One region of the Streptomyces sp. NPDC020597 genome, then DNA from elsewhere that is predicted to be linked to it. Evidence: predicted binding sites of a transcription regulator. Region 1 holds the regulator's gene; each other region holds the start of a gene.
What was found. The regulator HrcA, encoded in region 1, represses chaperone genes, less so after heat shock. The targets are predictions, from matches to a motif close to TTNGCACTCNGNNNNNCNGAGTGCNAA.

Region 1 (10,497 bases):
CCCGACGGTGAGCCGGTTCCCGGCGACGGCGCGCTCCCGGCGTCCGCGCTCGCCGGCGCCGCCGACCGCCCCCTCGGGTTCTATCTGCACGTTCCGTACTGCGCGACCCGCTGCGGGTACTGCGACTTCAACACCTACACCGCGACCGAGCTGCGCGGCACCGGCGGGGTCCTCGCCTCCCGAGACAACTACGCCGACACCCTGATCGACGAGATCAGGCTGGCCCGCAAGGTCCTCGGCGACGATCCGCGCGAGGTCCGCACGGTCTTCGTCGGTGGCGGCACGCCGACCCTGCTGGCCGCCGCCGACCTGGTGCGGATGCTGGGCGCGGTGCGCGACGAGTTCGGCCTCGCGGCGGACGCCGAGGTGACGACGGAGGCCAATCCGGAGTCCGTCGACCCCGCCTATCTGACGGCCCTGCGCGAGGGCGGCTTCAACCGGGTCTCGTTCGGCATGCAGAGCGCGCGGCAGCACGTGCTGAAGGTCCTCGACCGCACGCACACCCCCGGCCGCCCCGAGCGGTGCGTGGCGGAGGCGCGCGCGGCGGGCTTCGACCACGTCAACCTGGACCTGATCTACGGCACCCCGGGAGAGTCGGACGACGACTGGCGGGCCTCGCTGGACGCGGCCCTGGGCGCCGGACCCGATCACGTCAGCGCGTACGCCCTGATCGTCGAGGAGGGCACGCAGCTGGCCCGCCGCATCCGCCGCGGCGAGGTCCCGATGACCGACGACGACGTGCACGCCGACCGCTATCTGATCGCGGACGAGGTGATGTCGGCGGCCGGCTACGACTGGTACGAGGTCTCCAACTGGGCCGTCTCGCCTGCGGCGCGCTGTCTGCACAACGAGCTGTACTGGCGCGGCGCCGACTGGTGGGGCGCCGGGCCGGGCGCCCACTCGCACGTCGGCGGGGTGCGCTGGTGGAACGTCAAGCATCCGGGGGCGTACGCGGCGGCACTGGCGGCGGGCCGCTCGCCGGGTGCGGGCCGGGAGCTGCTGTCCGACGAGGACCGCAGGGTGGAGCGGGTCCTGCTGGAGCTGCGGCTGCGCGAGGGCGTGCCGCTGGACCTGCTGCGGCCGGCGGGATTCACGGCCTCCCGCCGGGCGCTGGGCGAAGGTCTGCTGGAGAAGGGACCGTACGACGAGGGGCGCGCGGTGCTCACGCTGCGCGGCCGGCTGCTGGCGGACGCCGTGGTGCGGGATCTGGTGGACTGATCCCCCGGGCCGTGAAGCCTGGGGCTCGGACCGTGCCGTGAAGCCGGGCTCGGACCGGGCCGTGGTCCGCGCTCGGACCGGACCGTGATCTGGCCTCGGACCGGACCGGGCCGTGAATCGGGGAGCGGACCGGCGCGGACCAGGGCGTGCGCCCCGCTTCCGTGCGTGCGCCCCTCCGCGGACGGCGGCGCCGTGCGGGCGGGCGTCGGGCCCGCCTCAGGCCCCGCCGTCCGTGACGAAGTCGATCAGTTCCTCCACGCGGCCCAGCAGCTCCGGCTCCAGGTCCTTGTAGGAGCCGACCCGCTTGAGGATGGCCTGCCACACCGCCCCGGTGTTCTCCGACGGCCAGCCCAGCGCCCGGCACACGCCCGTCTTCCAGTCCTGACCGTGCGGGACCCGCGGCCATGCCGCGATGCCGAGGGACGCCGGTTTCACGGCCTCCCAGATGTCGATGTACGGGTGGCCGACGACCAGCGCGTGCTCGCTGGTCACCGACTGCGCGATGCGCCACTCCTTCGTGCCGGGCACCAGGTGGTCCACCAGGACGCCCAGCTTCGCGTCCGGGCCGGGGCCGAACGCGGCGACGATCGACGGCAGGTCGTCCACCCCCTCCAGGTACTCCACGACCACGCCCTCGACGCGCAGGTCGTCGCCCCACACCTTCTCGACCAGCTCGGCGTCGTGCCGGCCCTCGACGTAGATGCGGCCGGCGCGGGCGACGCGCGCGCGGGCGCCCGGCACGGCGACCGAACCCGAGGCGGTGCGGACGGGACGCGCGGGGCCCGCTGCGGGTCTCACCAGGGTCACCGCCCTGCCCTCGAGCAGGAAGCCGCGCGGCTCCAGGGGGAAGACCCGGTGCTTGCCGAAGCGGTCCTCCAGCGTCACCGTGCCGGCCTCGCAGCGGATCACCGCACCGCAGAAGCCGGTGCCGGGCTCCTCCACCACCAGGCCGGGCTCCGCCGCGACCTCGGGGACCGGCGTCGGCTTCTTCCAGGGAGGGGTCAGGTCGGCGGAGTACTGGCGCATTCGGATGACGATAGGAGAATCCGTGAGGGGGGCTTACGGCGACACGCCGAACCGCTTCGCGAGCGCGTCCCGCTGGGCCCGCACGAACGCCGCGTCCACCACGGCCCCGTGACCGGGCACGTACCGCGCGTCCTCACCGCCGAGGTCGAGGAGCCGGTCCAGGGCTGCCGGCCAGCGCGACGGCACGGCGTCCGGGCCGGCCTGCGGATCGCCGGACTCCTCGACCAGGTCGCCGCAGAAGACCGTCTCGGGCTCGCCGGCCGCCGCACCCGGTACGAGGACGGCCAGGTCGTGGGCGGAGTGGGCGGGGCCCACGTTCGCCAGCAGGACCTGCCGGCCGGCGCCCAGGTCGAGCGTCCACTCCCCGGAGACGAAGTGGCGGGGCCGCACGAGCGTGTCCGCCGCCTCCGTGGCCGCGGCCTCGTCGACACCCTGCCGGACCGCGTCCGACCGCAGCTCTTCGGCCGGCACGGAGTCGATGCCCACCGCCCCGAACACCTCGGCGCCGGCGAACGCCGCCGCACCCAGCACATGGTCGAAATGGGGGTGGGTCAGCGCGAGATGGGTCACACGGCCGCCGGCGAGCTGCTCGGCCTGCGCCCGCAGCAGCGCCCCCTCCGCCAGCGTCGACCCGGCGTCGATCACCAGCGCCGTGCCCGTGCCGACGACCAGCCCCACGGTGCAGTCCCAGCCCGGCAGCCGGCACCGGCCCACCCCCGCCGCGACCCGCTCCCATCCCAGCTCTTCCCAAGTCATCGTCATACCGCGACGCTAACTGCAGGGCGCCGGTGCCGGGGCCGACCTTGCCCCGGGTGTACCCCACAGCCGTACACTGGCCGGGAAACGCTGGCACTCGAATGTGAAGAGTGCCAAACGCGAGGGCCCAGGGGACTGGGGGACGAGATTCTGGAGGTGTGCGCGCGATGCTGAGTGAACGCAGGCTCCAGGTGCTGCGCGCCATCGTCCAGGACTACGTCGGCACCGAGGAGCCCGTGGGGTCCAAGGCGCTCACCGAGCGGCACAACCTCGGCGTCTCCCCGGCGACGGTCCGCAACGACATGGCCGCCTTGGAGGACGAGGGGTACATCGCCCAGCCGCACACCAGTGCCGGGCGGATCCCCACCGACAAGGGCTACCGGCTGTTCGTCGACAAACTGGCCGGCGTCAAGCCGATGACCGGCCCCGAGCGGCGCGCCATCCAGAACTTCCTGGACGGCGCGGTCGACCTCGACGACGTCGTGGCGCGGACGGTACGGCTGCTCGCGCAGCTCACCCGGCAGGTCGCCGTCGTGCAGTACCCGTCCCTGACCCGTTCGACCGTGCGGCACGTGGAGCTCCTCTCGCTCGCGCCCGCACGCCTGATGCTGGTGCTGATCACGGACACCGGGCGGGTCGAGCAGCGGCTGGTGGACTGCCCGGCGCCGTTCGGGGAGTCCTCGCTGGCGGATCTGCGCGCGCGGCTCAACAGCCGGGTGGCGGGCCGCCGCTTCAGCGACGTGCCGCGGCTGGTGGAGGACCTGCCGGACGCCTTCGAGGCGGAGGACCGCGGCACGGTCTCGACGGTGCTCTCCACGCTGCTGGAGACGCTCGTCGAGGAGAACGAGGAGCGGCTGATGATCGGCGGAACCGCAAATCTCACCCGCTTCGGACATGACTTTCCCCTCACCATCCGGCCCGTCCTGGAGGCCCTCGAGGAGCAGGTCGTGCTCCTCAAGCTCCTTGGCGAGGCGGGGGATTCGGGCATGACCGTACGCATCGGTCACGAGAACGCCTACGAGGGACTCAACTCCACTTCCGTGGTGTCGGTCGGCTACGGTTCGGGCGGCGAGGCAGTCGCCAAACTCGGCGTGGTCGGACCGACCCGCATGGATTACCCGGGAACGATGGGAGCGGTACGAGCGGTGGCACGGTACGTCGGACAGATCCTGGCGGAGTCGTAAGTGGCCACGGACTACTACGCCGTCCTCGGCGTGCGCCGCGACGCGTCGCAGGAAGAGATCAAGAAGGCCTTCCGGAGGCTCGCGCGCGAGCTGCACCCGGACGTCAACCCGGATCCGAAGACCCAGGAGCGGTTCAAGGAGATCAACGCCGCCTACGAGGTGTTGTCGGACCCGCAGAAGAAGCAGGTCTACGACCTCGGCGGCGATCCGCTGTCCCAGGCGGGCGGCGGTGGCGCCGGCGGTTTCGGGGCGGGTGGCTTCGGCAACTTCTCCGACATCATGGACGCGTTCTTCGGCACGGCGTCGCAGCGCGGGCCCCGCTCGCGCACCCGGCGCGGCCAGGACGCGATGATCCGGCTGGAGATCGACCTCGAGGAGGCGGCCTTCGGCACCACGAAGGACCTCCAGGTCGACACGGCGATCGTCTGCACGACGTGCAGCGGTGAGGGCGCCGCCCCCGGCACCAGCGCCCAGACGTGTGACATGTGCCGCGGTCGCGGCGAGGTGTCGCAGGTGACGCGGTCCTTCCTGGGCCAGGTCATGACGTCGCGGCCGTGCCCCCAGTGCCAGGGCTTCGGCACCGTCGTGCCGACCCCCTGCCCGGAGTGCGCGGGCGACGGGCGCGTGCGCTCGCGCCGCACCCTGACGGTGAAGATCCCGGCCGGCGTCGACAACGGCACCCGGATCCAGCTCGCGGGCGAGGGCGAGGTCGGCCCCGGCGGCGGCCCCGCCGGCGACCTGTACGTGGAGATCCACGAGCTGCCGCACGCGCAGTTCCAGCGGCGCGGCGACGACCTGCACTGCACGGTGACCCTGCCGATGACGGCGGCGGCCCTGGGCACGAAGGTGCCCCTGGAGACGCTGGACGGCCTGGAGGAGGTCGACATCCGGCCCGGCACCCAGTCCGGCCAGTCGATCCCGTTGCACAGCCGGGGCGTCACGCATCTGCGCGGCGGCGGGCGTGGCGACCTCATCGTGCACGTGGAGGTGCAGACCCCCACGAAGCTGGACCCCGAGCAGGAGCGGCTGCTGCGGGAGCTGGCGAAGCTGCGGGGCGAGGAGCGGCCCACGGGGCAGTTCCAGCCCGGCCAGCAGGGACTGTTCTCGCGGCTGAAGGACGCGTTCAACGGACGGTGACGGCGTGGGGTGCGGCGGGCTGTCCTTCTCCCCCCGCCGCCCCTTCCCCATCCCGTCCCCGCCTCCTCCCCGCCGAGTGCGCGCCGACGGCCGGCTCGCCGCCACGTGCCCGGGGAAGGGCCGATTCGGACTTGTCCTGGGGACGTGACAACATGCCGCCATGTCCTCCGCGCTGACCGGTCTCCTCCCGCACCCGATCGTGCAGGCCCCCATGGCGGGCGGTGTCTCCGTCCCACAGCTCGCGGCCGCCGTGTCCGGGGCGGGCGGGCTCGGATTCCTCGCGGCCGGCTACAAGACGGCCGACGGCATGTACGAGGACATCAAGCAGTTGCGGAGCCTCACCGGCCGTCCTTTCGGCGTCAACCTCTTCATGCCGCAGCCCGAGTACCCCGGTGCGAGCACCGGCTCCGCCGGAGCGGCCCAGGCCGCGCTCCCCGATGCCGGCGCCGTCGACGTGTACGCCCACCAGCTCGCCGGTGAGGCCGTCTGGTACGACACCGAGCTCGGTGACCCGGACAGCGGCCGCGACGACGGGTACGACGCCAAGCTGGCGGTGCTGCTGGACAACCCGGTGCCGGTCGTGTCCTTCCACTTCGGCGTCCCGAGCGCCGAGGCGCTGGAGTCGCTGCGCCGCGCGGGAACGTTCACGCTGGTCACGGCGACCACCGCCGAGGAGGCCGTGGCGGTGGAGCGGGCCGGCGCGGACGCGGTCGTCGTGCAGGGGGTGGAGGCCGGCGGACACCAGGGCAGCCACCGGGACAACCCCGAGAACGACGGCTGCGGCATCGGCCTGCTCTCGCTGCTCGCCCAGGTCCGCGAGTCGGTGAGCCTGCCGGTCGTCGCCGCCGGCGGCATCATGCGCGGCAGCCAGATCGCCGCCGTCCTCGCCGCCGGCGCCAGCGCGGCCCAGCTGGGCACCGCGTTCCTCGCCACCCCCGAGTCCGGCGCGCACGCCGTGCACAAACAGGCGCTGACCAACCCCCTGTTCGTGCGCACCGAGCTCACCCGCGCCTTCTCCGGCCGCCCGGCCCGCGGCCTGGTCAACCGCTTCCTGCGTGAGCACGGTCCGTATGCGCCGGCCGCCTACCCGGAGGTGCACCACCTCACCGTGCCGCTGCGCAAGGCGGCCGCCAAGGCGGGGGACGCCCAGGGGATGGCGCTGTGGGCGGGGCAGGGGCACCGGATGGCCCGCGATCTGCCCGCGGGGCGGCTGGTGGAGGTGCTGATGTCCGAACTCGCCGAGGCGCGGACAGCGTTGTCACAGGGCTTCGCGGCCGGAGAGGGCGGCGCCCGATGACCGCCCCCGTCTTCGTCGTCGACGAACTCCCGGACGGTTGGACCGAGTTCGTGCTGGACGGCCCCGAAGGGCGGCACGCCGTCTCGGTGAAGCGGCTGCGGGCCGGCGAGGACGTGGTCCTCACCGACGGCGCCGGCCGCTGGGCGCCGGCCGTGGTCGTCGCCTCCGAGGGCAAGGACCGGTTGGTCGTGCGTCTGGGCGAGACGGTCGAGGAGCCCGTCGAGACGCCCCGGATCACGGTCGTGCAGGCCCTGCCCAAGGGGGACCGGGGAGAGCTGGCCGTCGAGACGATGACCGAGACAGGCGTCGACGCGATCGTGCCGTGGGCGGCCGCGCGCTGCATCACCCAGTGGAAGGGCGAGCGGGGTCTGAAGGCGCTCGCCAAGTGGCGGGCCACTGCCCGCGAGGCCGGCAAGCAGTCCCGCCGGGTCCGTTTCCCCGAGGTCGCGGAGGCGGCGACCGCCCGCCAGGTGGCCGCGCTGCTCGCCCGGGCCGACCTGGCCGTCGTCCTGCACGAGGACCGCGACTACGGCAGCGAGCCGCTGGCCGCCGCGGAACTCCCCGCCCAGGGCGAGATCGTGCTCGTCGTGGGGCCCGAAGGGGGCGTGTCGCCGGAGGAGTTGGCCCTCTTCGAGGAGGCGGGAGCGAAGGCGTACCGGCTCGGCCGGAGCGTGCTGCGCACCTCCACCGCCGGCACGGCGGCCGCGGCCCTCGTCCTCGGCCGGACCGGCCGCTGGTCCTGACCCCGTTCACCTGCCTGCCTGCCTGCCCGCCTGGCCGTCCGTCCGTCCACCCGCCCGCCGTTCGGAGGTTTCCGTGGAACTCGTCCAAGTCAGGCTGCTGGTGCATGACTTCGCCGTCTGCTACCGCTTCTACGCCGATGTCCTCGGCCTGAAGCCGCAGTCGGGCGCGGAGCAGGGGCCGTACGAGAAGTTCAGCCCCGCCGTCGGCTCGGCGGGCATCGCGATCCAGGACCGCGCGATGATGGCGGAGGTGCTCGGCGAGCTGGGCGGGGCGGCGGACGGGCACCGTTCCCTGGTGGTGCTGCGCGTCGACGACCTGGACGACTACTGCGCGGGCGTCACCGCCCGCGGCGCCGCCCTGATCCACGGGCCCGCCCCGATGACCGACCGCATGCGCGTCGCCCACCTCAAGGACCCGGAGGGGAACCTGGTGGAGCTTCAGGAGTGGCTGCTGCTGCGCGGCTGAGCGCGACGGCGGTCGGCGCCCGCTCGTGCCGCCTCCCGCTCCGTGCCGCCTCCCGCTCATGGGCCCGCCGCGACCGCGCGCGGAATGACCGCATACGGGCTACCGCACGGCCGGCCCGAGTGGCACGCTGCCTTTCATGGGGGCATTGAGGCGTAATCGGCTGCTTCCGGCGGTGGCGCTCGCGGTCGCGGCGCTCGGCGTCGTGGGGTGCGAGCCGGGCGGGTTGAGCACCATGGCCGTGGCGCACACCACCGACGAGGCCGCGACGGCCGAGATCCAGCGACGGGACGTGGACGTGCGCTGGCTGACCTGCACGGCCCAGTACAAGGACGACAAGAAGGCGGGCGCCGTCGCCGCCGTGGACTGCCGCGGCAGGACCGCCGACGGACGCGCCATCACGGTCGAGGGCCGGATCACGCGCGCGGTCGACGGGGCCTGTGTGCGGGGGGATCTCACGGCGGTCGTCGGCCGGAAGCAGCTGTTCCGGGTGAGTGGGCTCGGCGACTGCAAGTCCGCGACGCCGTCGCCGGTCAAACCGTCCGGTTCCGCCGCGCCCGGCGCCCGGCCGACCGTCACCGTGACGGTCACCGTCACCGAGACCGTCGGCTCCGGCGGGGCGGGGAAGTGACGGAAACCCCTGACCAGCGGGCCCGGCGGTGCATACAGTGACCACGTGACCCAGTCCGCGACGTCTGCCGCGTATCTCAGATTCCCGCACCTGCACGGCGAATTGGCGGCCTTCGTCGCCGAGGACGACGTGTGGCTCGCGCCCCTCGACGGCGGCCGCGCCTGGCGGGTCAGCTCCGACAACGTGCCGGTCTCCTCGCCGCGCATCTCGCCCGACGGCGCCACCGTCGCCTGGACGTCCACCCGTGACGGCGCGCCCGAGGTGCACATCGCCCCCGTCGACGGCGGTCCCTCGACCCGGCTGACGTACTGGGGCAACGCACAGACCCGGGTGCGCGGCTGGACCCCGGACGGCCGGGTCCTCGCCGTCAGCACCTACGACCAGGCGACCCTGCGGCGCAGCTGGGCCCGTGCCGTCCCCGTCGACGGCGGACCGGCGACGACCCTGCCGTACGGGCCGGTCGGCACGGTCGCCCACGGCCCGCACACCGTGCTGCTGTCCGCGTCGATGGGCCGCGAGGCCGCCCACTGGAAGCGCTACCGGGGCGGCACCGCGGGCAAGCTGTGGATCGACCGGGAGGGCGAGGGGGAGTTCGTCCGTCTGCACGAGGAGCTCGACGGCAACATCGAGTGCCCGGTGTGGGCCGGGGACCGTATCGCGTTCCTCTCCGACCACGAGGGCACGGGCGCGCTGTACTCCTCCCTCGCCGACGGCTCCGACCTGCGCCGGCACACGCCGCTCGAGGGAGCGTTCTACGCACGCCAGGCCGCCGGCGACGGCACCCGGATCGTGTACATGTCCGCGGGTGAGCTGTGGCTGCTCGACGACCTCGACGGGGCCGAACCGCGCCGCCTCGACGTCCGGCTCGGCGGCCAGCGCACCGACCGCCGCCCCTATCCGGTCGCCGCCTCCCGGTGGCTGGGCGGGGCCGCGCCCGACCACACCGCGCGCGGCAGCGCCGTCGAGGTGCGCGGCGCCGTCCACTGGGTCACCCATCGTTCCGGGCCCGCCCGGGCGCTCGCCGCCGAACCCGGTGTGCGGGCCCGGCTGCCGCGCACCTTCCGCACGGAGGGGGAGGAGTGGGCGGTGTGGGTGACCGACGCCGAGGGGGAGGACGCGCTGGAGTTCGCCCCGGCGACCGGCGCGGCCCCCGGCGCCACCCCGCGCCGGCTCGCCGCCGGACGGCTCGGCCGGGTCCTCGAGCTCGCCATGGCGCCCGACGGCAGCCGGGCCGCGGTCGCCGCGCACGACGGACGGCTGCTGCTCGTCGAGCGGGAGACCGGAGAGGTCCGCGAGGTCGACAGCAGCCCCGACGGCGAGGTGTCCGACCTGGTCTTCTCCCCGGACTCGGCCTGGCTCGCCTGGTCGCACCCCGGGCCGCGGCCGCTCAGCCAGCTCAAGCTCGCCAACGTCACCGACCTGTCGGTCACCGAGGCGACCCCGCTGCGCTTCCGCGACTACGCGCCGGCCTTCACCCTCGACGGCAAGCACCTCGCGTTCCTGTCCACGCGCGCCTTCGACCCGGTCTACGACGAGCACGTCTTCGACCTCTCCTTCGTGGCCGGCGCCCGCCCGCACCTCATCACGCTCGCGGCGACCACCCCCTCGCCCTTCGGACCGCAGCGGCACGGCAAGCCGTTCGAGGCTCCCGACAAGGAGGAGACGCCCGACAGCGAGGGCACCCCGACCACCCGTATCGACCTCGAGGGCCTCGCCGACCGGATAGTGCCCTTCCCGGTCGAGGCCGGCCGCTACTCCGGGCTGGCCGCGGCGAAGGACGGCGTGCTGTGGCTGCGGCATCCGGTGCACGGCGTCCTCGGGGCGTCCCGCGCCACCCCCGACGATCCCTTCCCGGACACCGAGCTGGAGCGCTACGACCTCGTCCACCTGCGCGTCGAGCACCTCGCGACGGACGCCGACCGCTTCGAGGTCAGCGGCGACGGCAAGCGGCTGCTGCTGTGGACCGACGGCAAGCTGAAGGTCGTCCCCAGCGACCGGCGCGCCTCCGGCGACGAGGACAGCGACAGCAACGTCACCGTCGA
Region 2 (10,497 bases), on a different contig from region 1:
AAGGTCGTCATGGCCGCGATCTACGGCGGCGAGCTCGTCGGCATCGAGGGCAACTACGACGACGTCAACCGCTTCTGCTCCGAGCTCATCGGCGACCCGGCGGGCGAGGGCTGGGGCTTCGTCAACGTCAACCTGCGGCCGTACTACGCCGAGGGCTCCAAGACGCTGGCGTACGAGATCTGCGAGCAGCTCGGCTGGCGGCTGCCCGACCAGCTCGTCGTGCCGATCGCCTCCGGCTCGCAGCTCACGAAGATCGACAAGGGTCTGCAGGAGCTGATCAAGCTCGGGCTGGTCGAGGACAGGCCGTACAAGATCTTCGGCGCGCAGGCCGAGGGCTGCTCCCCGGTGTCGGTCGCCTACAAGGCCGGACACGACGTGGTCCGCCCGCAGAAGCCGAACACCATCGCGAAGTCGCTGGCCATCGGCAACCCGGCGGACGGTCCGTACGTCCTCGACATCGCGCGGCGGACGGGCGGCGCGGTGGAGGACGTGAACGACGAGCAGGTCGTCGACGCGATCAAGCTGCTGGCGCGCACCGAAGGCATCTTCGCGGAGACGGCCGGCGGCGTGACCGTGGGCGTGGCGAGGAAGTTGATCGAGAACGGTCTGCTGGACCCGACGAAGACGACCGTCGTCCTGAACACCGGCGACGGCCTGAAGACCCTGGACGCGGTGGCCGGCACCGGACTCACCGCGACGATCCGCCCGAACCTGGACTCTTTCCGAGAGGCTGGCCTCGCATCATGAGCGTCACTGTTCGCATCCCGACCATCCTGCGCACCTACACCGGCGGTCAGGCCGAGGTCTCGGCCGAGGGCGCGACCCTCGGCGAGGTCATCTCCGACCTGGAGAAGAACCACACCGGCATCGCCGCGCGCGTCCTGGACGACCAGGGCAGGCTGCGGCGGTTCGTCAACGTGTACGTGAACGACGACGACGTCCGCTTCGAGCAGGGTCTGGACACGGCGACTCCGGCCGGCGCCGGCGTGTCGATCATCCCGGCCGTGGCCGGCGGCTGACCGCTGTTCAGTACCCGCCGGTAGTAACCGTCGGTAACAGCGATTACCGAGAGTTCATCGAATTGCCCTCTCCGCGATAGAAGCGGAGGGGGCAATTCAGTGTGGTTGAGCGCGGTACAGTTGGGGAACCCGGTCCTGATCACCGGTTCCGGAGCCTTTTATTTCCGCCCGTGCCCGACAAGAAGCAGCCAAAGTGTGCGCTGCTTATGCGGCTTATGTGGCTTTTGCAGGGCCCGACTTGCCCTGAATTCTGGCGAATTTGCGCCACATTCCGGATCTCGCGCGACCAGAATTCTCGTCCGACTGACCTGTTGCAGAGGGCAGTTGGGCAGATACATTCAGCCGCGGTCGACGCGTTCCGGCGCACGCCCCCAACCAACTGGGGGGTGAGGTCTGACCCGGATCCACGAAGTGTGGATCTGTGCAAGGGCCAGTAATAGGGGAGTTAGGCATGGCTCAGGGCACCGTCAAGTGGTTCAACGCGGAGAAGGGGTACGGCTTCATCGCGGTCGACGGTGGTGCGGATGTTTTCGTCCACTACAGCGCGATTCAGATGGACGGCTACCGCACCCTGGAAGAGGGTCAGCGGGTCGATTTCGAGATCTCGCAGGGCCAGAAGGGGCCGCAGGCGGACATGGTCCGTCTCGCGACCGGCTGAAGCACGCGCCGACTGACAGCGTCGTTCTTCTGTTTCATCTTCGAAGGGCTCGCGCCTCCCGGGGTGCGAGCCCTTCGGCATGCCCCGGGACGGCGACGCGGGGCGGCGGGCGAGGGGTGAAGGCCGTGGGCGAGCGGCGGGGGGCGGGAGTCCCGGACCGGCCTCCTCGACGCCCTGCCGAGGGGCGCGCGCCGTCCGGACGCCCCCTGTTCACCTGCGGATCGTCCCGAGGCGCTTGCACTCGGCATGGGCGAGTGCTAATCATTGGCGTTAGCACTCTGAAGGTGAGAGTGACAACGAAGGACCGGGTCGGTGAGGCCCGCAGGCCAGGTGGGGCAAGGAACCACATGGCCGGCGAGCCGTCCGTCGCGGGCGCGGGCGCGGTCCGAAGGAATCACCCCCAGTCCTGGAGGGACCACTTCACATGGCCAAGATCATCGCGTTCGACGAGGAGGCGCGGCGCGGCCTCGAGCGCGGCATGAACCAGCTCGCGGACGCCGTCAAGGTGACGCTCGGCCCCAAGGGCCGCAACGTCGTCCTCGAGAAGAAGTGGGGCGCCCCCACGATCACCAACGATGGTGTCTCCATCGCCAAGGAGATCGAGCTCGAGGACCCGTACGAGAAGATCGGCGCCGAGCTGGTCAAGGAAGTCGCGAAGAAGACGGACGACGTCGCCGGCGACGGCACGACCACCGCGACCGTCCTCGCCCAGGCCCTCGTCAAGGAAGGCCTGCGCAACGTAGCCGCCGGCGCCAACCCGATGGCTCTCAAGCGCGGCATCGAGAAGGCCGTCGAGGCCGTCTCCGGCGCCCTGCTCGAGCAGGCGAAGGATGTCGAGACCAAGGAGCAGATCGCCTCCACGGCCTCCATCTCCGCCGCCGACACCCAGATCGGCGAGCTCATCGCCGAGGCGATGGACAAGGTCGGCAAGGAAGGCGTCATCACGGTCGAGGAGTCGCAGACCTTCGGTCTGGAGCTCGAGCTCACCGAGGGCATGCGCTTCGACAAGGGCTACATCTCGGCGTACTTCGCCACCGACATGGAGCGTATGGAGGCCGTCCTCGACGACCCGTACATCCTGATCGCGAACTCCAAGATCGCCAACGTCAAGGACCTGCTCCCGCTCCTCGAGAAGGTCATGCAGGGCGGCAAGCCGCTGCTGATCATCGCCGAGGACGTCGAGGGCGAGGCCCTGTCGACCCTGGTCGTCAACAAGATCCGCGGCACCTTCAAGTCCGTCGCGGTCAAGGCCCCGGGCTTCGGCGACCGCCGCAAGGCGATGCTGAACGACATCGCCATCCTCACCGGCGGCGAGGTCATCTCCGAGGAGGTCGGTCTCAAGCTCGAGAACACGACCCTCGACCTGCTCGGCAAGGCTCGCAAGGTCGTCATCACCAAGGACGAGACGACCATCGTCGACGGCGCCGGCGACTCGGACCAGGTCGCGGGCCGCGTCAACCAGATCCGCGCCGAGATCGAGAACAGCGACTCGGACTACGACCGCGAGAAGCTGCAGGAGCGCCTGGCGAAGCTCGCCGGCGGTGTCGCGGTCATCAAGGCCGGCGCCGCCACCGAGGTGGAGCTCAAGGAGCGCAAGCACCGCATCGAGGACGCCGTCCGCAACGCGAAGGCCGCCGTCGAGGAGGGCATCGTCGCCGGTGGTGGCGTGGCGCTCATCCAGGCGTCCGCCGTCTTCGAGAAGCTGGAGCTCGAGGGTGACGAGGCGACCGGCGCCAACGCCGTGCGCATCGCGCTCGAGGCCCCGCTCAAGCAGATCGCCGTCAACGGTGGTCTCGAGGGTGGCGTCGTCGTGGAGAAGGTCCGCAACCTCCAGGTCGGCCACGGCCTGAACGCAGCGACCGGCGAGTACGTCGACATGATCGCCGAGGGCATCATCGACCCGGCGAAGGTGACGCGTTCCGCTCTGCAGAACGCCGCCTCCATCGCCGCGCTGTTCCTCACCACCGAGGCCGTCATCGCCGACAAGCCGGAGAAGGCCGCCGCGCCCGCCGGCGGCGGCATGCCGGGCGGTGACATGGACTTCTGATCGACCTGACGGTTGATCGTCTGTCCTTCGACCGAGGGCGGCACCTCCCGGAAACGGGGGGCGCCGCCCTCGGGCTTTTCTCCGGGGTGCCCGAGGGCCGTCCCACTCATCGGGGTGTCGGCTTCCTTTCCGGGCGCTGCTGGGACATCGCCGCACGAATCCCGGCCGCACGCGTGTGGACAGCGACGGCGGGGAGGGGCGCAGGGGGATTCACGGGCGCGCGTTCGCCCCGGCAGCCACGACAGATGCCCCCGGGTAGGGCTTCCGGGTGCCCGGGGACCCCGCACTCCGTGCACTCCAGACGGCGGCGAGGCGGGGGCGGGGCCGGTGGCGTCGGGGGCGGGATCTTGTCCGTCAGGCGGCGGTTGAGCAGGGCCGCCGGGCTGTGGACGGGGGTGGGCAACCCGGCGGTGAGCGCGGCGAGGAGCGTCTCCTCCGTGGCTCCCCGCGCGAACCACTCCTCCACCAGCGGGGCGAGCCGCGCGCAGTCGGCGGCGGAGAGGGAGAGGGCGGGGGTCGTGCGGCCGAGGGCGGCGAGGAGGATGTGGGCGCGGGTGCGCGTGGTCCGGGCCGGGTCGGGCGGCTGCTCCGGCTCCGGTACGTCACCCCGGGTGAAGCTCGCCCACCAGCCGTCGTCACGCGCCGTGCGGGTGAACCACGTTCGGGTGATCCAGCGGAATTCGCCCGAGGCGGTTTTCAGCCGTTCCCGTCCCCGCCTCAAGTGGCCCGCCCGCTGGATGCGGTTGAGGGCGGTGCGCAGCGCGCACTGGCCGTACGGGAGTTGCTTGGCCAGCGACTTCACCGAGATGTCAGTGCCGTCGGGGAGGCGGTCGATGTAGGCGGCGATGGCCGCTTCGCGGGGTGGCAGGTGCGCAAAGTCGCGCTTCGTGCGGGGGAGTTGGTCCGCAGCGGCCCGCTTTCCGTAGCCCGGATTGGCCATCGGGTGCGGGGATGCGTGCGAGGGCAGGGGTGCGGTACTAGGCTTTGCGTCAGCCACAGGTCGATGCTCTCGATCGATCTCGTAGGTCAGGCCCCCGTAGGTGTTGGAGCACCGGCGGGGGCTGTTTCGTTGTGCGCACCGTAAAGCCTGGTGACCTTCCGTGGCAAACCGGTCGCTGCGCGTCAACTCTTTGGGTGGGAGGGTGGGTTGAGGCCCTCCACCCATTCCCTGGAAAGAGCGCTCGGGGCTGGGCGCTTGAGCTTCGGGGCGGGCGCGGGTCAGCCGGCCTTGATGTTCTCCACGAACGCGGACCAGGCCTGGGCCCGGAACACGAGCTTCGGGCCCAGGGGGGCCTTGGAGTCCCGGACGGGGATGAGGGTGGGGTGGCCGAGGGCGACCTCCAGGCAGTCGGCGCCACTGCCCCCGCTGTAGCTGGACTTGTACCAGGCAGCTGCGTTCAGGTCGTACTCAGCGATGCTCCTCATGGGCGTAATCCTGCGCCATCGCCTCAATGAGGGCCAGGGAGTCCTTGGGGGAGAGCGCGCAGGCAGTGAGCAGTTCGAAGGCATGCTTCTGGCGGCCGACGGTGGCCGGGTCGTCCTCCAGACGTCCGGTGCCGACGTGCTCGAGGAAGACCACGGGCGGGGCGTCCTCGAAGTCCATCAGCTTGATGGCACCCTCCATGGAAGAGTGCGCCCCTATGTTGAGTGGCAGTACCTGCACGATCACGCGGTTTTCGCGGGCCAGATCGGCGACGTGACGCAGGGATTCCGCCATCACCGCAGCTCCACCTGTCACTCGACGCAACGCGGCCTCGTCAAGCACCGCCCACAACAACGGTTTTGTTGGATCGGCGAGGACGTGGGCACGGTCGATGCGAGCCGCCACCAGTTCGTCGATCTCCTCTTCGGGTGCCGTCGGCCGGTACGCGCGAAATACGGCTCGTGCGTACCTCGGCGTCTGGAGCAGTCCAGGGATCAGAAGTGGCGCGTACTGCCTGATCACTGTGGCGACGGCCTCCGCCTCCACGGCCTCCGTGAAGCTCTCCGGATACTTCGATTTGGCCGCCGCCTTGCAGTTTCGCGCGAAGAATCCCTTCGTTCCCAGGGCTTCGTCAAGCATGCGCGCGTACTCCGGCTGCATGCGTCGCGCCCCCGCTTCCAACTGTCCGATGAACGAACCGCTCACGAACAATCGTTGGCCCAGTTCGTCCTGGCTGAGACCGGCCTTCTCGCGCGCGTGCCGCAGTTCCGCCCCCAGCAGGGCGCGGGGTGACGACGACGGGTCGAGGTCCTTAGGTCCGGACACGGGTACCCCCTGGTCGTACAGATGGTGTTGTTGGGACGCCCCATCTCGCCAGGTTAGAAGCGGAGCGACCACGCTGTGTGGTGAACGTGAACACTCAGCGTGGAGGGATGGACATGGCGGAGACGACGACGGGTGACCGGCCCGCGCGGACGGCCCAGGAGGCCGTCGAGCAGTTGCGCGCCGCTCTGGGCGAGGCGGGCGTCATCCTGCCGTCGCTGCGGATCGACCCGGTGTCGGGCGCGCACGGAGACCCGTACGCCCTGATCGACCTGGGGCGCTGCAACCTGGGCGTGGCCTCGCGCATCGCGGCCGCGCTGCGTAGGGCGGGGGGCGATGCGTGAGGTACGTCCTGGACACGCGCACCGGCCGGATCGGCGAGGTCATGGAGCGGTCGGAGGGTGCGGTGGTGCTGCGGCCGGTGGGCGGCGGGCGGGAGTGGGACTGTCCGCCGGAGGACGTGGGGGAGGTGTCCGCGGACGAGGTGCTGCGGGAGCGGGTGCGCCGGCTGAACCGTGACGCCCGCTCCGGCGTGGCTCCGGTGCGGCGCGAGATGCCGGAAACCCGGGCGGCGCGTGGGCGGGATCACAGAGGCGGGGCGGCAGGAGAGGAATGGGGCGGGGGGCCGGAGGCGTTCCGTGGGGAGCGTACTTGATGCGTGTGCACATACCGCCTGGTTCCCGTCCCGAGGAGTCCCCCACGTGAGCATCACCCAGCCCGCCGCTTCGCGCGCCGCCGAGATCCTCTCGCGGCCGGTCTCGATCAACGGACTGACCGTCCCGAACCGCATCGTCATGGCCCCCATGACGCGCATGTTCTCCCCGGACGGCGTTCCCGGCGAGGACGTCGTGTCGTACTACGGCCGTCGGGCCGCCGCCGGCGTCGGTCTCATCGTCACCGAGGGCACCTACGTCGGACACGAGTCCGCCGGGCAGAGCGACCGGGTCCCGCGGTTCCACGGGGACGAGCAGCTCGCGGGCTGGGCGAAGGTCGCGGAGGCCGTGCACGCGGGCGGCGGGAAGATCATGCCGCAGCTGTGGCACATCGGCATGGTGCGCAAGCAGGGTGAGCCGCCGTACGCGGACGCGCCCGCCGTCGGGCCTTCCGGCATCCGGCTGGACGGCACCGAGGGCGCCGGCAAGGCGATGACCCAGCGCGACCTGGACGACGTGATCGGCGCGTTCGCCGAGGCCGCGGCCGCCGCCGAGCGCATCGGATTCGACGGCGTGGAGCTGCACGGCGCCCACGGTTACCTCCTCGACCAGTTCCTGTGGGCCGGCACCAACCGGCGGACCGACGCCTACGGCGGCGACCTCGTGGCACGCACGAAGTTCGCCGCCGAGATCGTGGCCGCCGTCCGCGCGACCGTCTCCGCCGAGTTCCCGGTCGTCTTCCGCTACTCGCAGTGGAAGTCGGACGCCTACGACGCCCGTCTCGCCGAGACCCCCGAGGAGCTGGAGGCCCTCCTCGCCCCGCTCGCCGCCGCCGGCGTCGACGCCTTCCACGCCTCCACCCGCCGATACTGGCTCCCGGAGTTCGACGGCTCCGACCTCAACCTCGCGGGCTGGACGAAGAAGCTCACCGGCAAGCCCGCCATCACGGTCGGCTCCGTCGGCCTCGACGGCGACTTCCTCAAGGGCTTCGCCGGCGAGGGCGCGCCGGTCAAGGGGATCGACGACCTCCTGGACCGTCTGGAGCGCGACGAGTTCGACATGGTGGCCGTCGGCCGTGCGCTGCTCCAGGACCCGGAGTGGGCGGCCAAGGTGCTCGGCGGCCGGCTCGACGAGCTGAAGCCCTACGACGCCGCCGCGCTGCGCACCCTGAGCTGAGCGTCGACCCGCCTGTGCCGTCCGCGAGACGGGGCGCTCAGAGGTTGCCGAGCGGCTCGATGTCGACCTTCACCGGGGTGCCCCAGATCCGCAGGACCTCGTAGTCGGTGAACTCGTGCACGAGCCGGTAGGCCATCGCGGGACGGGACCCGCGGCGCAGGGCGGCGATGTACAGCTCCGCCTCGCGCCGGTCCCGCCGCGGTGTTCCGCAGAGCTGCCACTCCTGGCCGTTCCACAGCTCCGCCAGCCAGCGCTGCTGGGGCTGCGGGCGGTCGGCGCGGGTGCCGTACCTCGAAGGGGCGGGGGTGGTGTGGGGCGCCTGCGGCGGCGGGCCGTTGAACTCGGCGCGCCGGGCCGCCCGGCGGCGCGTCTCGCACAGCAGGCACAGGTCGGCGGCCGCCTGGTCGACCGGGCCGTACGGGTGTTCGGCACAGCGGGTGGTCGGGACGGCGCCGACCACGCTGTCGTCCAGCAGCTCCAGCGCCCGCCGCAGATCGGCCTTGACCTCGTGCAACCGGGCGTCGGGGGTGTCGGCGGTGAGGGCGTCGCCGTGTTCGCCGAGTACACGGAGGGCACGGCCGAGCGCGGTGAGCTGGGCGTGGTTCATGGCCCCAAGGGTAGGGCGCACGCCGGACGACGGCTCTCGCCGGCCGGCGTGCGCGGGAGCGGCCTCAGTGCGTGGGCGGGGTGCCCGTCGCGGTCGCGGTGCCCGTGGCGGTCGCGGTGGCCGGGTCGGGCGGGGTGGTCGCCACGGGCGGGGTGAGGGGGCCGGGCTTGTCCGGGGGAGCGGTGTCGAGGGTGGTGGTCGCGGGGGAAAGGGCCGCGGCTGTTGCTCGGACGCCGCCGAAGGCGTAGGTCGCGGCGAAACCGACCGCGTACCCCGTCAGCAGGCCGCCCGCGTAGACCGCCGCCGTCGCGCCCGGCCCCCGGTCGCCCGCCAGCAGCGGGAACAGGGCCCAGCCCGACGGGCCGATCGCCGTCGCCCCGACCCGGTCGCCGAGCATCGCGAAGAACCCGATGAAGGCGCCGCCGGCCGCGCCGCCCGCGCAGGCGGTGAGGAAGGGGCGGCCCAGCGGCAGGGACACCCCGTAGATCAGCGGCTCGCCGACGCCCAGCAGCCCGGCGGGGAGGGTCGACCTGATCGTCGTCCGCAGCGCCGCGTCGTCGCGCAGCCGGACGTACACCGCCGCCGCCGCGCCGACCTGGCCCGCGCCCGCCATCGCCAGCACCGGCAGCAGGACCGTGTACCCCTGCTGCTCGATGAGCGTGGTGTGGACGGGGATCAGGGCCTGGTGGAGGCCCAGCATCACCAGCGGCAGGAAGAGGCCGCCGAGCAGCAGGCCGGCGAACGCGCCCGTCGTCGTCAGCAGCCAGTCCGCCGCCGTGCCGATGGCCGCCGAGACCGCGCCGGCCGCGTACATCAGCCCGTACAGGGTGCCGAGGCCGGCGACCAGGACCGTCAGGGCGGGGGTGAGGAGCACGTCCAGCGTCTCCGGGACCCGGCCGCGGCACTGCTTCTCCACGTACGTCGCCAGCAGCGCGGCGGCCAGCGCACCGAGGACGCCGCCCTGCCCGGGAGCCAGCGTCACCCCGAACGCCGTCACCTTCGCGACGGCCGGGTGGACGACGATCGCCGCGACCGCGCCGCCGAGGACCGGCGTGCCGCCGAACTCCTTCGCCGTGTTGTGGCCGACGAAGACGGCGATCAGCGCCATGAAGCCGGAGGCGATCGCGGTCAGCGCCGGCGTGAGCCCCGGCAGCCGGCCCGCGTTGAGGAGCAGGCCGTTGACACCGGCCAGGATCCCGCAGCCGATCAGGGCCGGGACGAGGGGGACGAAGACGGCGCCGAGGCGGCGCAGGGCGCCCTTCAGCGGGGTCGCGTTGCGCTCGCGCTGCCGCGCCTTCAGCCCGGCGCCGTGTGCCGCCAGCCGGTGCGCGGCCGTCAGCTTCTCGAAGTCGGCCGTCACCCGCGTCACCACGCCCGGTCCGAGGACCACCTGGAAGGCGCCGTCGGCCACCACGACCCCGAGCACCCCGGGCACCGCCCGCAGCGCCGCCTCGTCCGCCCGGGACGGGTCGGCGAGGTCCAGTCGCAGCCGGGTCATGCAGTGGGCGACGGAGAGGACGTTCGCGGGGCCGCCCACGAGGGGCAGGATCGCGGCGGCTGTGGAGGAGGAGTCGATGCGCACCCCCCGAGCGTGCGGCTCAGCGGCCCGCCGCGGTGAGAGCGGCGCGCAGATGTCCCCCGGACTCCTCCAGAAGGCGGGCGGCGGCCGCTCCGTCCACCCCCGCCAGCACCACCAGGATCGCGGCCTTCACCTCGCCGTCCGCCGCCGAGAGCGCCGCCTCGATCTCGTCGTCCGCCGCGCCCGTCGCCAGGGCGACGATCCGCCGCGACCGGGCGCGCAGCTTCTCGTTGGAGGCGCGGACGTCGACCATCAGGTTCCCGTACGTCTTGCCCAGCCGGATCATCGTGATCGTCGAGACCATGTTCAGCACGAGTTTCTGCGCGGTACCCGCCTTCAGCCGTGTCGAGCCGGTGAGCAGCTCGGGGCCCACCACCACCTCGATCGCGTGCTCGGCGGCGGCCGCCAGCGCGCTGCCCGGGTTGCAGGCCAGCGCGACGGTCAGCGCGCCGCGGGCGCGGGCGTGGCGCACCGCGCCGACGGCGTAGGGAGTGCGGCCCGAGGCGGAGACGC
Region 3 (10,497 bases), on a different contig from region 1:
CGGGTGGCGCATGGCCGCCCGCTGCAGGTCGGCGACCTTGTGTGCGGCGATGGCGAAGACGAAGGCCTCGAAGGGCCGGCCGGTGTCCCGGTAGCGGGGCAGGGCGAGGAGGACCGCGACGCAGACCTCCTGGGCGAGGTCCTCCACGAAGTGGCGCGCGTCGCCGGGCAGCCGGGACAACCGGGTGCGGCAGTAGCGCAGCGCCAGAGGGTGGACGTGGGCCAGCAGGTCATGCGTGGCCTGCTCGTCGCCGTCCACGGCGCGATGGACGAGTGCCCCGATCGTCCCCACGGCAGTGACCGCCTCGTCATCGCGCATCGGTCCATGGTGCACTGCGGCCGGACCGGCCGCGGCACCGTGCCCGTCGTTGTGCACCGAAGCGTTATGAGCAGGTGCGCCGGATGTCATCCCCTGCGCCCTCCCCTTCCGCTCGACCGACTCGTCCCCGAGGAACTCCACACCTCAAGGATGCGGCATCCGCGGCGAAAGGAGCAGCGGGCGTCCGCCGGGGCCCCGCGCCGCGCCCGCCCGAGGTGCGGCGGGAAGGGGTTTCACCCGGCCTCCGGATCGCCCCTGACCAGGGAGGTTCGCTCATCAGCCCACTCCCCTCAATGAAATGACCGATGTCACGCGCGATCGGTACGGACCACCGGACCCGGCAGAGCGGCCGGACCGCCGAACGGCCGTGGCCCGCACGCGTCCGGTCGGGTCCGGGTCCGGGTCCGGGTCCGGGAATCGCACGGCGCCGAAACCGGACGGGATCCGGAAGCGGCCCGAAGCCGCGGAGCCACCGGCACCGACCGTGACGCAGCCGGTCTCGAACCCACCGGCTGTGAGGCCGAGCCGTGAGGCCGAGCTGTGAGGCCGAGCCGTGAAACCACCGGTCGCACAGCCGCAGGTCATACAACCGTCGGCCGTACAGCAGCCGCAGGTCGTGCAACCGTCGGCCGTACAGCCTCAGGTCCTACAGCCTCAGGTCCTACAGCCGCAGGTCGTGCGGCCGCAGGTCGAAGCTGCGACACCGGCGGTCCGAGGCCCGAGGACCCGCCGGCCGGACCGCGGCCGCGAAGCCGCCGGTCCGGAGCCCCGCGGTCGGCCGGGACCGGGGCCCGGAGACGACGGTGGCCCGGCGGCGACGGTCGGGATCTGCCTAGCGGACCAGGCCCCATCGGAAGCCGAGGGCCACCGCGTGTGCGCGGTCCGAGGCGCCGAGCTTCTTGAACAGCCGTCGGGCGTGCGTCTTGACGGTGTCCTCGGAGAGGAACAGCTCACGGCCGATCTCCGCGTTGGAGCGGCCGTGGCTCATGCCTTCGAGGACCTGGATCTCACGCGCGGTGAGCGTGGGCGCCGCGCCCATCTCGGCCGAGCGCAGCCGCCGCGGGGCGAGCCGCCAGGTGGGGTCGGCGAGGGCCTGCGTGACGGTCGCCCGCAGTTCCGCGCGCGAGGCGTCCTTGTGCAGATAGCCACGGGCGCCGGCCGCGACCGCGAGGGCCACGCCGTCGAGGTCCTCCGCGACGGTCAGCATGATGATGCGGGCGCCGGGGTCGGCGGACAGCAGCCGCCGTACGGTCTCGACGCCGCCCAGTCCGGGCATGCGCACGTCCATCAGAATCAGGTCCGAGCGGTCGGCCCCCCAGCGGCGGAGGACTTCCTCGCCGTTGGCCGCCGTCGTCACGCGCTCGACGCCGGGCACGGTCGCGACCGCGCGGCGGAGCGCCTCTCGGGCAAGCGGGGAGTCGTCGCAGACGAGGACGGATGTCATGGCCGCCCTCCGCAGCTGATGCGCGTCACCTTGTGCCTCCAGGCTGGTACGAAATCGTCACCTGTGCGGTCGACCGTCTCGGACGCCTGCCCGAGCGTTTGTCTTCTCCAACCGCCACCGCACACTCAACGATGGTCACTCGAAAGAGTTACGGGGCTGCGTGCATTCTTCGGCACTCTACGTGAGGGCGCGGACACAGAGGAGTCAGCCACACGGACCCTCAAGCTTTCATCACAAGCGACGCCCCGTTTGGCCCTATTTCTTCCCTTTTACTGGTGTCTGAGGCTAGATTCGCAATGAGTCATATTTTCATCTCCTTAGATCGTAGTTGTACGGTCGTGGGCACGGTATCCGCTCTGAACGGCTACAAGGGGTCACGCAATGGCAGATTTCTCCCGCCTTCCCGGACCGAACGCGGATCTGTGGGACTGGCAGCTCCTCGCTGCCTGCCGCGGAGTGGACAGCTCGCTCTTCTTCCATCCGGAGGGCGAGCGCGGGGCGGCTCGGAGCGCTCGAGAGAACTCGGCCAAGGAGGTCTGCATGAGGTGCCCGGTCCGCGCGCAGTGCGCGGCGCACGCGCTGGCGGTTCGCGAGCCGTACGGCGTGTGGGGCGGGTTGACCGAGGACGAGCGCGAAGAGCTCATGGGGCGGGCGCGCAACCGCCTGGTCTCGGCGTCGTCGGGCGCGAGAGACACCGCCTCGAACACATGAAGGAACGTTTCTTCAGAAACGGGGGCACACGCGCGTGCCCTCCGCTTCTCTCACCGGACCTCTCCTGAGGAGGCCGCGGCCCGCCCCAGCTGCTCCAGGGTGGCCGTCACCGCCGGCACGTGGGCCAGGTCGGGCAGGGTGAGCGCGACGATCTCCCGCCGGACCGCCGGTTCCAGCGTCAGCGCCCGGACGCCGCGGGGGCGTACGGAGTCGATCGCGAGCTGCGGCAGGACGGCGACGCCGAGGCCGGCGCCGACCAGGCCGACCACCGCCGGATAGTCGTCCGTCGCGAAGTCGATGCGGGGCGTGAAGCCCGCGCTCTCGCACACCTGGACCAGCTGGCCGCGGCAGCGTGGGCACCCGGCGATCCACGGCTCGGCGGCGAGGTCCCCGATGGCGACGGCGTCCGAGGATCCGGTGCGCGCGAGACGGTGCCGCTCGGGGACGAGGGCCACCAGACGGTCCGTGAGCAGCGGCCGTACGACCAGGTCGTCCCATTCGTCGTCGCCGCAGTCCCTGTCTACCGGGCCGTGGCCGACTTTGGGGGCCTCGGCGGGGCGGGCCTCGTGTGCGACGCCGGGGGTCGCGCGTTCGTAGCGGAAGGCGAGGGCGATGTCGCAGTCGCCCTCGCGCAGCAGCCGCACCGACTGCGGCGGCTCCGCCTCCTCGAGGGAGACGCGGGTGCCGGGGTGGGCGGCGCGCAGGGCGGCGAGGGCGGTCGGAACGAGGGTGGAACTGCCGCTGGGGAAGGACACCAGGCGGACCCGGCCGGCGCGCAGGCCCGCGATGGCCGCGACCTCCTCCTCCGCCGCGGTGAGGCCCGACAGGATTCCGGCCGCGTGCCGGACGAGGGCCTCGCCCGCCTGGGTCAGCCGCATCCCGCGGCCGCTGCGGACCAGCAGCGGGGTGCCGACCGACGCTTCCAGGGCCTTCATCTGCTGACTGACGGCCGGCTGCGTGCAGCCCAGTTCCCGCCCGGCCGCCGAGAAGGAGCCGGTGGCGGCGACGGCGCGCAGGACGCGGAGATGACGGGCCTCGATCATCCACCGAGCATAAGCGAGGCTTGGGTCGCGGTGCGAATAATGCGTCGACACTTTGATGTCCGGTCGCCTATCGTGCCGCCATGAGGCTTCTGTCCGTCAATGTGGGCCGCCCGACGGCCGTGCCGTACACCGACCAGCCCCAGGGCCTGACCGGCATCGACAAGCAGCCGGTCGAGGGACCCGTGCGGGTGTCCGCGCCCGGGCCGAAGGGCGTCGGGGGGAGCGGCCTGGCCGGGGACACGGTGTGCGACCTGCGCCATCACGGCGGCGACGACCAGGCGGTGTACGCCTTCGCGCGCGAGGACCTCGACGCGTGGGAGCGCGAGCTGGGGCGCACGCTGGCCTCAGGCGCGTTCGGCGAGAACCTCACCACGACGGGGCTCGACGTGTCCGGCGCGCGGATCGGCGAGCGCTGGCGGATCGGCTCCGAGGTGGTGCTGGAGGTGAGCGCGGGGCGGATACCGTGCCTGACCTTCCAGGGACATCTGGGCGAGCGGCGCTGGGTCCGGCGGTTCACGGAGAAGGCGGCCACGGGCGCGTACCTGCGGGTGATCGTGCCGGGCGAGATCCGCGCGGGGGACGCGGTGGAGATCGTCCACCTGCCGGATCACGAGGTGACGGCCCGGATGCAGTTCCAGGCCGTCACCACGCACCGGGAGCTGCTGCCCCGGACGCTCGCGGCGGGCGCGGCCCTGCATTCGGAGACGCTGGCCGCGGCCCGGAAGTATCTGGCGCAGCACGGAGGGTGACGCCCGCGTGGTGAGCGGCGCGCACGCGGCCTTCACCTTCGGGAGGCCGCGTGCAGAGAAGGGACGGACCCGCTCCGGATCACTAACCTTCTGTCATGACAACGGCTCTCATCACGGGTTCGACCGCGGGCATCGGCGCCGCGTTCGCCCGCAGACTGGCGGCGGACGGGCATGATCTCGTCCTCGTCGCACGGGACACCAAGCGGCTGCGCGAGCAGGCGACCGAGTTGCACGACCGGCACGGCGTCGAGGCGGAGGTGCTGACGGCCGACCTCTCCACGGACGTGGGCATCGAGGCGGTGGCCGTCCGGCTCGGGGACCGCAAGAAGCCCGTCGACCTGCTGGTCAACAACGCCGGCTTCGGCAACAAGGGCCGCTACCTCGACGTCTCCATGGCCGACGAGCTGACCATGCTCAAGGTGCACTGCGAGGCGGTGCTGCGGCTGACGTCCGCGGCGGCGGCCACGATGCGGGAGCGCGGGCGCGGGGGCGTCGTCAACGTGGCCTCGGTGGCGGCGTTCGTCCCGCGCGGGACGTACGGGGCGTCCAAGGCGTGGGTCGTGCAGTTCACGCAGGGCGCGGCGAAGGATCTGGCCGGGACGGGCGTGCGTCTGATGGCCCTGTGCCCCGGCTTCGTCCGCACGGAGTTCCACGAGCGGGCCGGGATGGGCACGGACAACATCCCCGGGTGGATGTGGCTGGACGCGGACAAGCTGGTCGCGGCGGCGCTGCAGGACCTGGCGCGCGGAAAGTCGGTGTCGATCCCCGACCCGCGGTACAAGGCGCTGATGGGGCTGGTGAAGGTGACCCCGCGGGGGCTGCTGGGCGGCGTCAGCTCGCGCACGGGACGCAAGTACGGGCCCCAGTAGCGGGCCCGCGGGCGGACGGGTGGCGTCGGCGCTCCGGTGGGAGGATGGGCGTGTCCGAACACCGGATCCAGGGGGGCCGGAGGCGACGTCATGACGTTCGTACAGCTCATCGACTGCAGGACGAGCCGGTTCGACGAGATGGACCGGCTGATGGACACATGGGTCGAGCAGACCAAGGGGAAGCGGACCGCCACGCACGCGGTGGTCGGCAAGGACCGCTCCGACGATTCCCACTTCATCGAGATCGTGGAGTTCCCCTCGTTCGAGGAGGCGATGCGGAACTCGAACCTTCCGGAGACCGGCAAGATCTTCCAGGAACTGGTGGCGCTGTGCGACGAGATGCCCACGTTCACCGATCTCGACGTCGTGCGGGACGATCAGCTGTGCGCGGCGACGGTGCGGCGGTTCCTGGAGACGCTGGCCGCCCCGGGTGAGCTGGCGCCGCTCGACGGACTGCTGGCGCAGGACTACCACCACCACGACCCGTCCAACGTGCAGGACGTGATCGGCATGGACGCGATGCGGCGCGAGGTCGAGATGTGGCGCGCCGGCTTCGCCGTCACGTTCACCGTCGAGGACCAGATCTCCGAGGACGACCGCGTGTGCACCCGCTGGACGTTCGACGCGACGCACCACGGTGAGTTCATGGGCCTCGCGCCCACCGGCCGGGAGGTCACCATGACCGGGACGACCATCTGCCGGTTCGACGACGACGGCAGGATCGCCGAGGCCTGGTGGCAGTACGACCGCCTCGGACTGATGGCCCAGCTGGGAGCTCTGGACGCACTGGAGACCTGACGACACGTCACAAGACAACGCCCGCACGGCAAAAGCCCCTGCTCCTGACCTTGGGGGTCCTTAGGTTCTAGCGATCGTCGCAACACCCCAGTTCAAGGGGTGCGATGTTCGAGATCCGGCGGACCCGGGCGGTGGCTCAGGGCCGCAGGAAGCTGACCCGTGAGCGGGAGGAATACTTCCGGCTCGTGCAGCAAGGCGTGAGGTGGATCGACGTCTACGTCGAGACGCTGGAAGCCGATCCGGCGCGCGTCTATCTCCAGGCGTTCTGAGTACTCCGGCTGCCGCCGGCGTGCTCGCCTCCCCCGCCCGATGCGCGCCGGGGCGGCTCAACTCCCTTGCTGCCGTGCGGATGGGCCGGGGTGTGCAGGGCGGGCCGGGTCGTGGCGGCTGCCGGTGCGGGCAGGTGCGGGAACTGCCGACGGGGTGGGGCCGGCGCGGACGGCGCCGACAAGCGGGGGTCACCCGGATCGCCTATCGTGGAATGCGGTGAGCCGACGGGGACTCACTCTGCCGGGGCGATCTGGTTCGCAGTCCCGACGACGCATCTCCTCCCGTGGGGCCGTGAGCACGCCGGCCGCCATGTCCCGCATCCGCAGCGCGACCGCAGCGCATCCGCCGCCGGTCAGCGCTGTTCCGACCGACTCCGACCACCACCACGGCCGCCGTACCCTATCGCCGCATCCGAGGGATCGCACCGGTCCGCTCGCGGCGCCGGCGGCCTCCGCGGACCAGTGGGCCCGGGGCCGGGAACGGCCCCACGGATCCCGGTCCGCAGGCGATTCGAGGAACGGAGACACCATGGCAATGCTCCGCCTGACCATGAAAGCCGCGTTGTGCGCGCTCGTCGCGTTGATGATGGCCGCCGTCTGGGCCCAACCGGCGAACGCGTGGACCTGGGCCACCAGGGTGACCGTGTACAACGGCGGCGGCCTGTGCGTCCAGGGAAGCGCGGGCATCGATCACCGACGACCCGGCGTGTTCTCCGGCAACCTGGCCTACGCGAACACCTACGCGCTGAACTCGGGCTGCTGGACTGGTCAGGCCAGGCCGGACGGCTGGGCCGCCGCGCGAGCCACCGTCTACCGGTGGAACGGTTCCGTCTGGGAGGTGTGCCGCACCAGCTCCTGGAAGTACGGAGCCACGGGGCAGGCGGGCGGCGAGTTCCCCGGACCGTACGGCCCTGAGCAGGTGTACGACTGGGGCGGTTGGCAGTCCTGCGGAGCGGGCTATTACGGGACGGTCGCCTCGGCGTACGTCTGGGACGGCTCCGCCTGGCGCGGCGGCGACGTCTGGTCGGGCTACGAGTACGCCTCGTCCGCCTCGCTCCGGGACAACCGGCCGTCCCAGCCGGACACCAGTCCCGCGCCGCCTTCCTCCCGGCCGCCGCTGAGGGCGGGAGCCCGGTAGGGCCGCCGGAGCCCACCGCATACTCGTTCGACGGGCGAGGCCCGGCTCCCTTTCGGGGGCCGGGCCTCGTTACTGCGGTGGGTGCTGACCTGGGTCAGTGGGAGTGGCCGTGGCTGTGACCGCCGGCGGCCGGCTCCTCCTCTTCCTTCTTCTCGACGACGAGGGTCTCGGTCGTCAGGAGGAGGGAGGCGATGGAGGCGGCGTTCTCCAGGGCGGAGCGGGTGACCTTGACCGGGTCGATGACGCCGGCCTTGACCAGGTCGCCGTACTCGCCGGTCGCGGCGTTGAAGCCCTGGCCCTTCTCGAGGTCGGCCACCTTGGCGGTGATGACGTAGCCCTCGAGGCCCGCGTTCTCGGCGATCCAGCGCAGCGGCTCGACAGCGGCCTTGCGGACGACCGCGACACCGGTGGCCTCGTCGCCGGTCTTGTCGAGGTTGCCCTCGAGGACCTTGACGGCGTGGACCAGCGCGGAGCCGCCACCGGAGACGATGCCCTCCTCGACCGCGGCGCGGGTCGCGGAGATGGCGTCCTCGAGACGGTGCTTCTTCTCCTTCAGCTCCACCTCGGTGGCGGCGCCGACCTTGATCACGCACACGCCGCCGGCCAGCTTCGCGAGGCGCTCCTGGAGCTTCTCGCGGTCCCAGTCGGAGTCCGTGTTCTCGATCTCGGCCTTGATCTGGGCTACGCGGCCCACGACGTCCTCGGAGTTGCCGGCGCCGTCGACGATGGTGGTGTCGTCCTTGGTGACGGTGACGCGGCGGGCGGAGCCCAGCACGTCCAGGCCGACCTGGTCGAGCTTGAGGCCGACCTCCTCGGAGATGACGGTGGCGCCGGTGAGGACGGCCATGTCCTGCAGCATCGCCTTGCGACGGTCGCCGAAGCCCGGGGCCTTGACGGCGACCGCGTTGAAGGTGCCGCGGATCTTGTTGACGACGAGGGTGGAGAGCGCCTCGCCCTCAAGGTCCTCGGCGATGATCAGCAGCGGCTTGGAGGAGTTGGTCTGGATGACCTTCTCGAGCAGCGGCAGCAGGTCGGCGATCGAGGAGATCTTGCCCTGGTTGATGAGGATGTAGGGGTCCTCGAGGACGGCCTCCATGCGCTCCTGGTCCGTCACGAAGTACGGCGACAGGTAGCCCTTGTCGAAGGCCATGCCCTCGGTGAAGTCCAGCTCCAGACCGAAGGTGTTGGACTCCTCGACGGTGATGACACCGTCCTTGCCGACCTTGTCCATGGCCTCGGCGATGAGCTCGCCGACCTGCTGGTCCTGGGCGGACAGCGCGGCGACGGCGGCGATGTCGGACTTCTCGTCGATCGGGCGGGCCGAGGCCAGCAGCTCGTCCGAGACGGCCTTGACGGCGGCGTCGATGCCCTTCTTCAGGGCGGCCGGGGACGCGCCCGCGGCGACGTTCTTCAGGCCCTCGCGCACCAGCGCCTGGGCGAGCACGGTGGCGGTGGTCGTACCGTCGCCCGCGATGTCGTTGGTCTTGGTCGCCACCTCCTTCACCAGCTGCGCGCCGAGGTTCTCGTACGGGTCCTCGAGCTCGACCTCACGGGCGATCGTGACACCGTCGTTGGTGATGGTGGGGGCGCCGAACTTCTTGTCGATGACGACGTTGCGGCCCTTGGGGCCGATCGTCACCTTGACCGTGTCGGCAAGCTTGTTGACGCCGCGCTCGAGGGCGCGACGGGCGTCCTCGTCGAACTTCAGGATCTTCGCCATGGGAGCGGTTCAGCCCTCTCGGAAAAAGTGGGAGAAACGAACTGCGCCCCCGGCACCCGGCTTCACAAACACGCGGGGCCAGGAGCGCAGTTCACTGCAAAACTGGGTGAATTACTTCTCGATGATCGCGAGCACGTCGCGAGCCGAGAGGACGAGGAACTCCTCGCCGTTGTACTTCACCTCGGTGCCGCCGTACTTGCTGTACAGGACGACGTCGCCGACCTTGACGTCGAGCGGCAGGCGCTCGCCGTTCTCGAAGCGACCCGGGCCCACCGCGAGGACGGCGCCCTCCTGGGGCTTCTCCTTCGCGGTGTCCGGGATGACCAGGCCAGAGGCGGTGGTCTGCTCGGCGTCGAGCGGCTGGACCACAATGCGGTCCTCGAGCGGCTTGATGGCAACCTTGGAGCTGGTGGTCGTCACGATCCGACCTCCCCCTTCGGAGATCTCACGGGGCTAACTGTCTGAGGTGGCGACCAGGTGGATCCGTCGTCGCGGGTGCCGGACCTGCCCGTCGCTGTTGGCACTCTCCAGTGGGGAGTGCCAGACCTGAGACTATGACCGCGATTAGCACTCGGTCAAGCGGAGTGCCAATGCCTGCGGCGCGTCGCCAGGTTTTCGGCCGACGTGAGTGTCCTGGTCGCCCGGTGGTGGGGCCCCGTTTGCAGGCTGCCGCCCCCGGTCTCCCGCTTCGGCCCTGTACGGGCCGAAGCGTGTACGGGCCGAGGCGTGTACGGGCCGAGGCCGAGGGACGACGCCGGACGGGCTGTCAGACGTAGTCCTCCAGGCGGGCCACCGTCAGGTGCTCGTTCTGGATCTGGCGCAGGAGTCGCGTCGTCCGGTTCCGCAGGTCCGGGGCCGTCGTCTCGTCCGGGGCCACGGCGATGACGTCGCCGGGGCGGAGGCGGTGGGGGCCGTGGGCGTAGGTGAGGGCCGTGGCGCCCATCGAGGCGCGCCACAGCACGACGGCCGCGATGCCGCAGTCGGCGGCGGCGCGTCGGGTGGTGGCGTCGTAGGCGCCGTAGGGCGGGCGCAGGAGGCGGGGGCGCAGGCCGAAACGGGCACGCAGCTTGTCCTGCTGGCCGCAGATCTCGGCGCGCTGGCCGGCGTAGGGCAGACCGCGCAGGGCCGGGTGGTCCAGGGTGTGGTTCTGGACGCTGGCCCCGACCGACTGCAGCCGGGCCAGCCTGCCGTAGCCGGGGCCGATCACGCTGTCGGTGAGGAACATGCTGACCGGCAGGCGCAGTTCGCGGACCATGTCGACGAGGCGCGGGTCGCGTTCGGCGCCGTCGTCGTAAGTGAGGAAGACGACTCTGTCGGCGGTCGGGACGTGGTCCACGACCGGCGGGAGAGCCGTCCCGGGGCTGCCGGCCGGCGAGCGGGCCGGGTGGGCCGGGGCGGGGGCCAGGGGGGCCGTCAGACCCCAGCGGCGATAGGCGGG

Region 2: a site for HrcA is predicted at 1,912-1,938, ahead of groL (chaperonin GroEL). Genes of this name have one in related genera too.
Region 3: a site for HrcA is predicted at 9,624-9,650, ahead of groES (co-chaperone GroES). Genes of this name have one in related genera too.

What each region holds. Positions count from the first base shown of each region.
Region 1 covers NZ_JBIRUL010000022.1:59,064-69,560, reverse strand. Annotated here, with positions in the region: gene hemW (radical SAM family heme chaperone HemW) at 1-1,218, shown strand, start outside; gene ACH4ZA_RS29920 (DUF3097 domain-containing protein) at 1,435-2,244, opposite strand; gene ACH4ZA_RS29915 (MBL fold metallo-hydrolase) at 2,278-3,006, opposite strand; gene hrcA (heat-inducible transcriptional repressor HrcA) at 3,168-4,184, shown strand; gene dnaJ (molecular chaperone DnaJ) at 4,185-5,321, shown strand; gene ACH4ZA_RS29900 (nitronate monooxygenase) at 5,482-6,618, shown strand; gene ACH4ZA_RS29895 (16S rRNA (uracil(1498)-N(3))-methyltransferase) at 6,615-7,361, shown strand; gene ACH4ZA_RS29890 (VOC family protein) at 7,435-7,827, shown strand; gene ACH4ZA_RS29885 (hypothetical protein) at 7,964-8,455, shown strand; gene ACH4ZA_RS29880 (S41 family peptidase) at 8,501-10,497, shown strand, end outside.
Region 2 covers NZ_JBIRUL010000003.1:126,085-136,581, forward strand. Annotated here, with positions in the region: gene thrC (threonine synthase) at 1-747, shown strand, start outside; gene ACH4ZA_RS06735 (MoaD/ThiS family protein) at 744-1,019, shown strand; gene ACH4ZA_RS06740 (cold-shock protein) at 1,471-1,677, shown strand; gene groL (chaperonin GroEL) at 2,102-3,724, shown strand; gene ACH4ZA_RS06750 (hypothetical protein) at 3,831-4,664, opposite strand; gene ACH4ZA_RS06755 (DUF397 domain-containing protein) at 4,943-5,149, opposite strand; gene ACH4ZA_RS06760 (helix-turn-helix transcriptional regulator) at 5,133-5,972, opposite strand; gene ACH4ZA_RS06765 (hypothetical protein) at 6,086-6,313, shown strand; gene ACH4ZA_RS06770 (hypothetical protein) at 6,310-6,624, shown strand; gene ACH4ZA_RS06775 (NADH:flavin oxidoreductase) at 6,671-7,798, shown strand; gene ACH4ZA_RS06780 (hypothetical protein) at 7,836-8,405, opposite strand; gene ACH4ZA_RS06785 (PTS transporter subunit EIIC) at 8,470-9,987, opposite strand; gene murQ (N-acetylmuramic acid 6-phosphate etherase) at 10,004-10,497, opposite strand, start outside.
Region 3 covers NZ_JBIRUL010000001.1:112,485-122,981, reverse strand. Annotated here, with positions in the region: gene ACH4ZA_RS00680 (sigma-70 family RNA polymerase sigma factor) at 1-318, opposite strand, end outside; gene ACH4ZA_RS00675 (response regulator transcription factor) at 1,151-1,762, opposite strand; gene ACH4ZA_RS00670 (WhiB family transcriptional regulator) at 2,144-2,473, shown strand; gene ACH4ZA_RS00665 (LysR family transcriptional regulator) at 2,524-3,516, opposite strand; gene ACH4ZA_RS00660 (MOSC domain-containing protein) at 3,597-4,265, shown strand; gene ACH4ZA_RS00655 (SDR family oxidoreductase) at 4,361-5,134, shown strand; gene ACH4ZA_RS00650 (ester cyclase) at 5,225-5,932, shown strand; gene ACH4ZA_RS00645 (hypothetical protein) at 6,037-6,201, shown strand; gene ACH4ZA_RS00640 (hypothetical protein) at 6,731-7,339, shown strand; gene groL (chaperonin GroEL) at 7,434-9,059, opposite strand; gene groES (co-chaperone GroES) at 9,171-9,479, opposite strand; gene ACH4ZA_RS00625 (polysaccharide deacetylase family protein) at 9,826-10,497, opposite strand, start outside.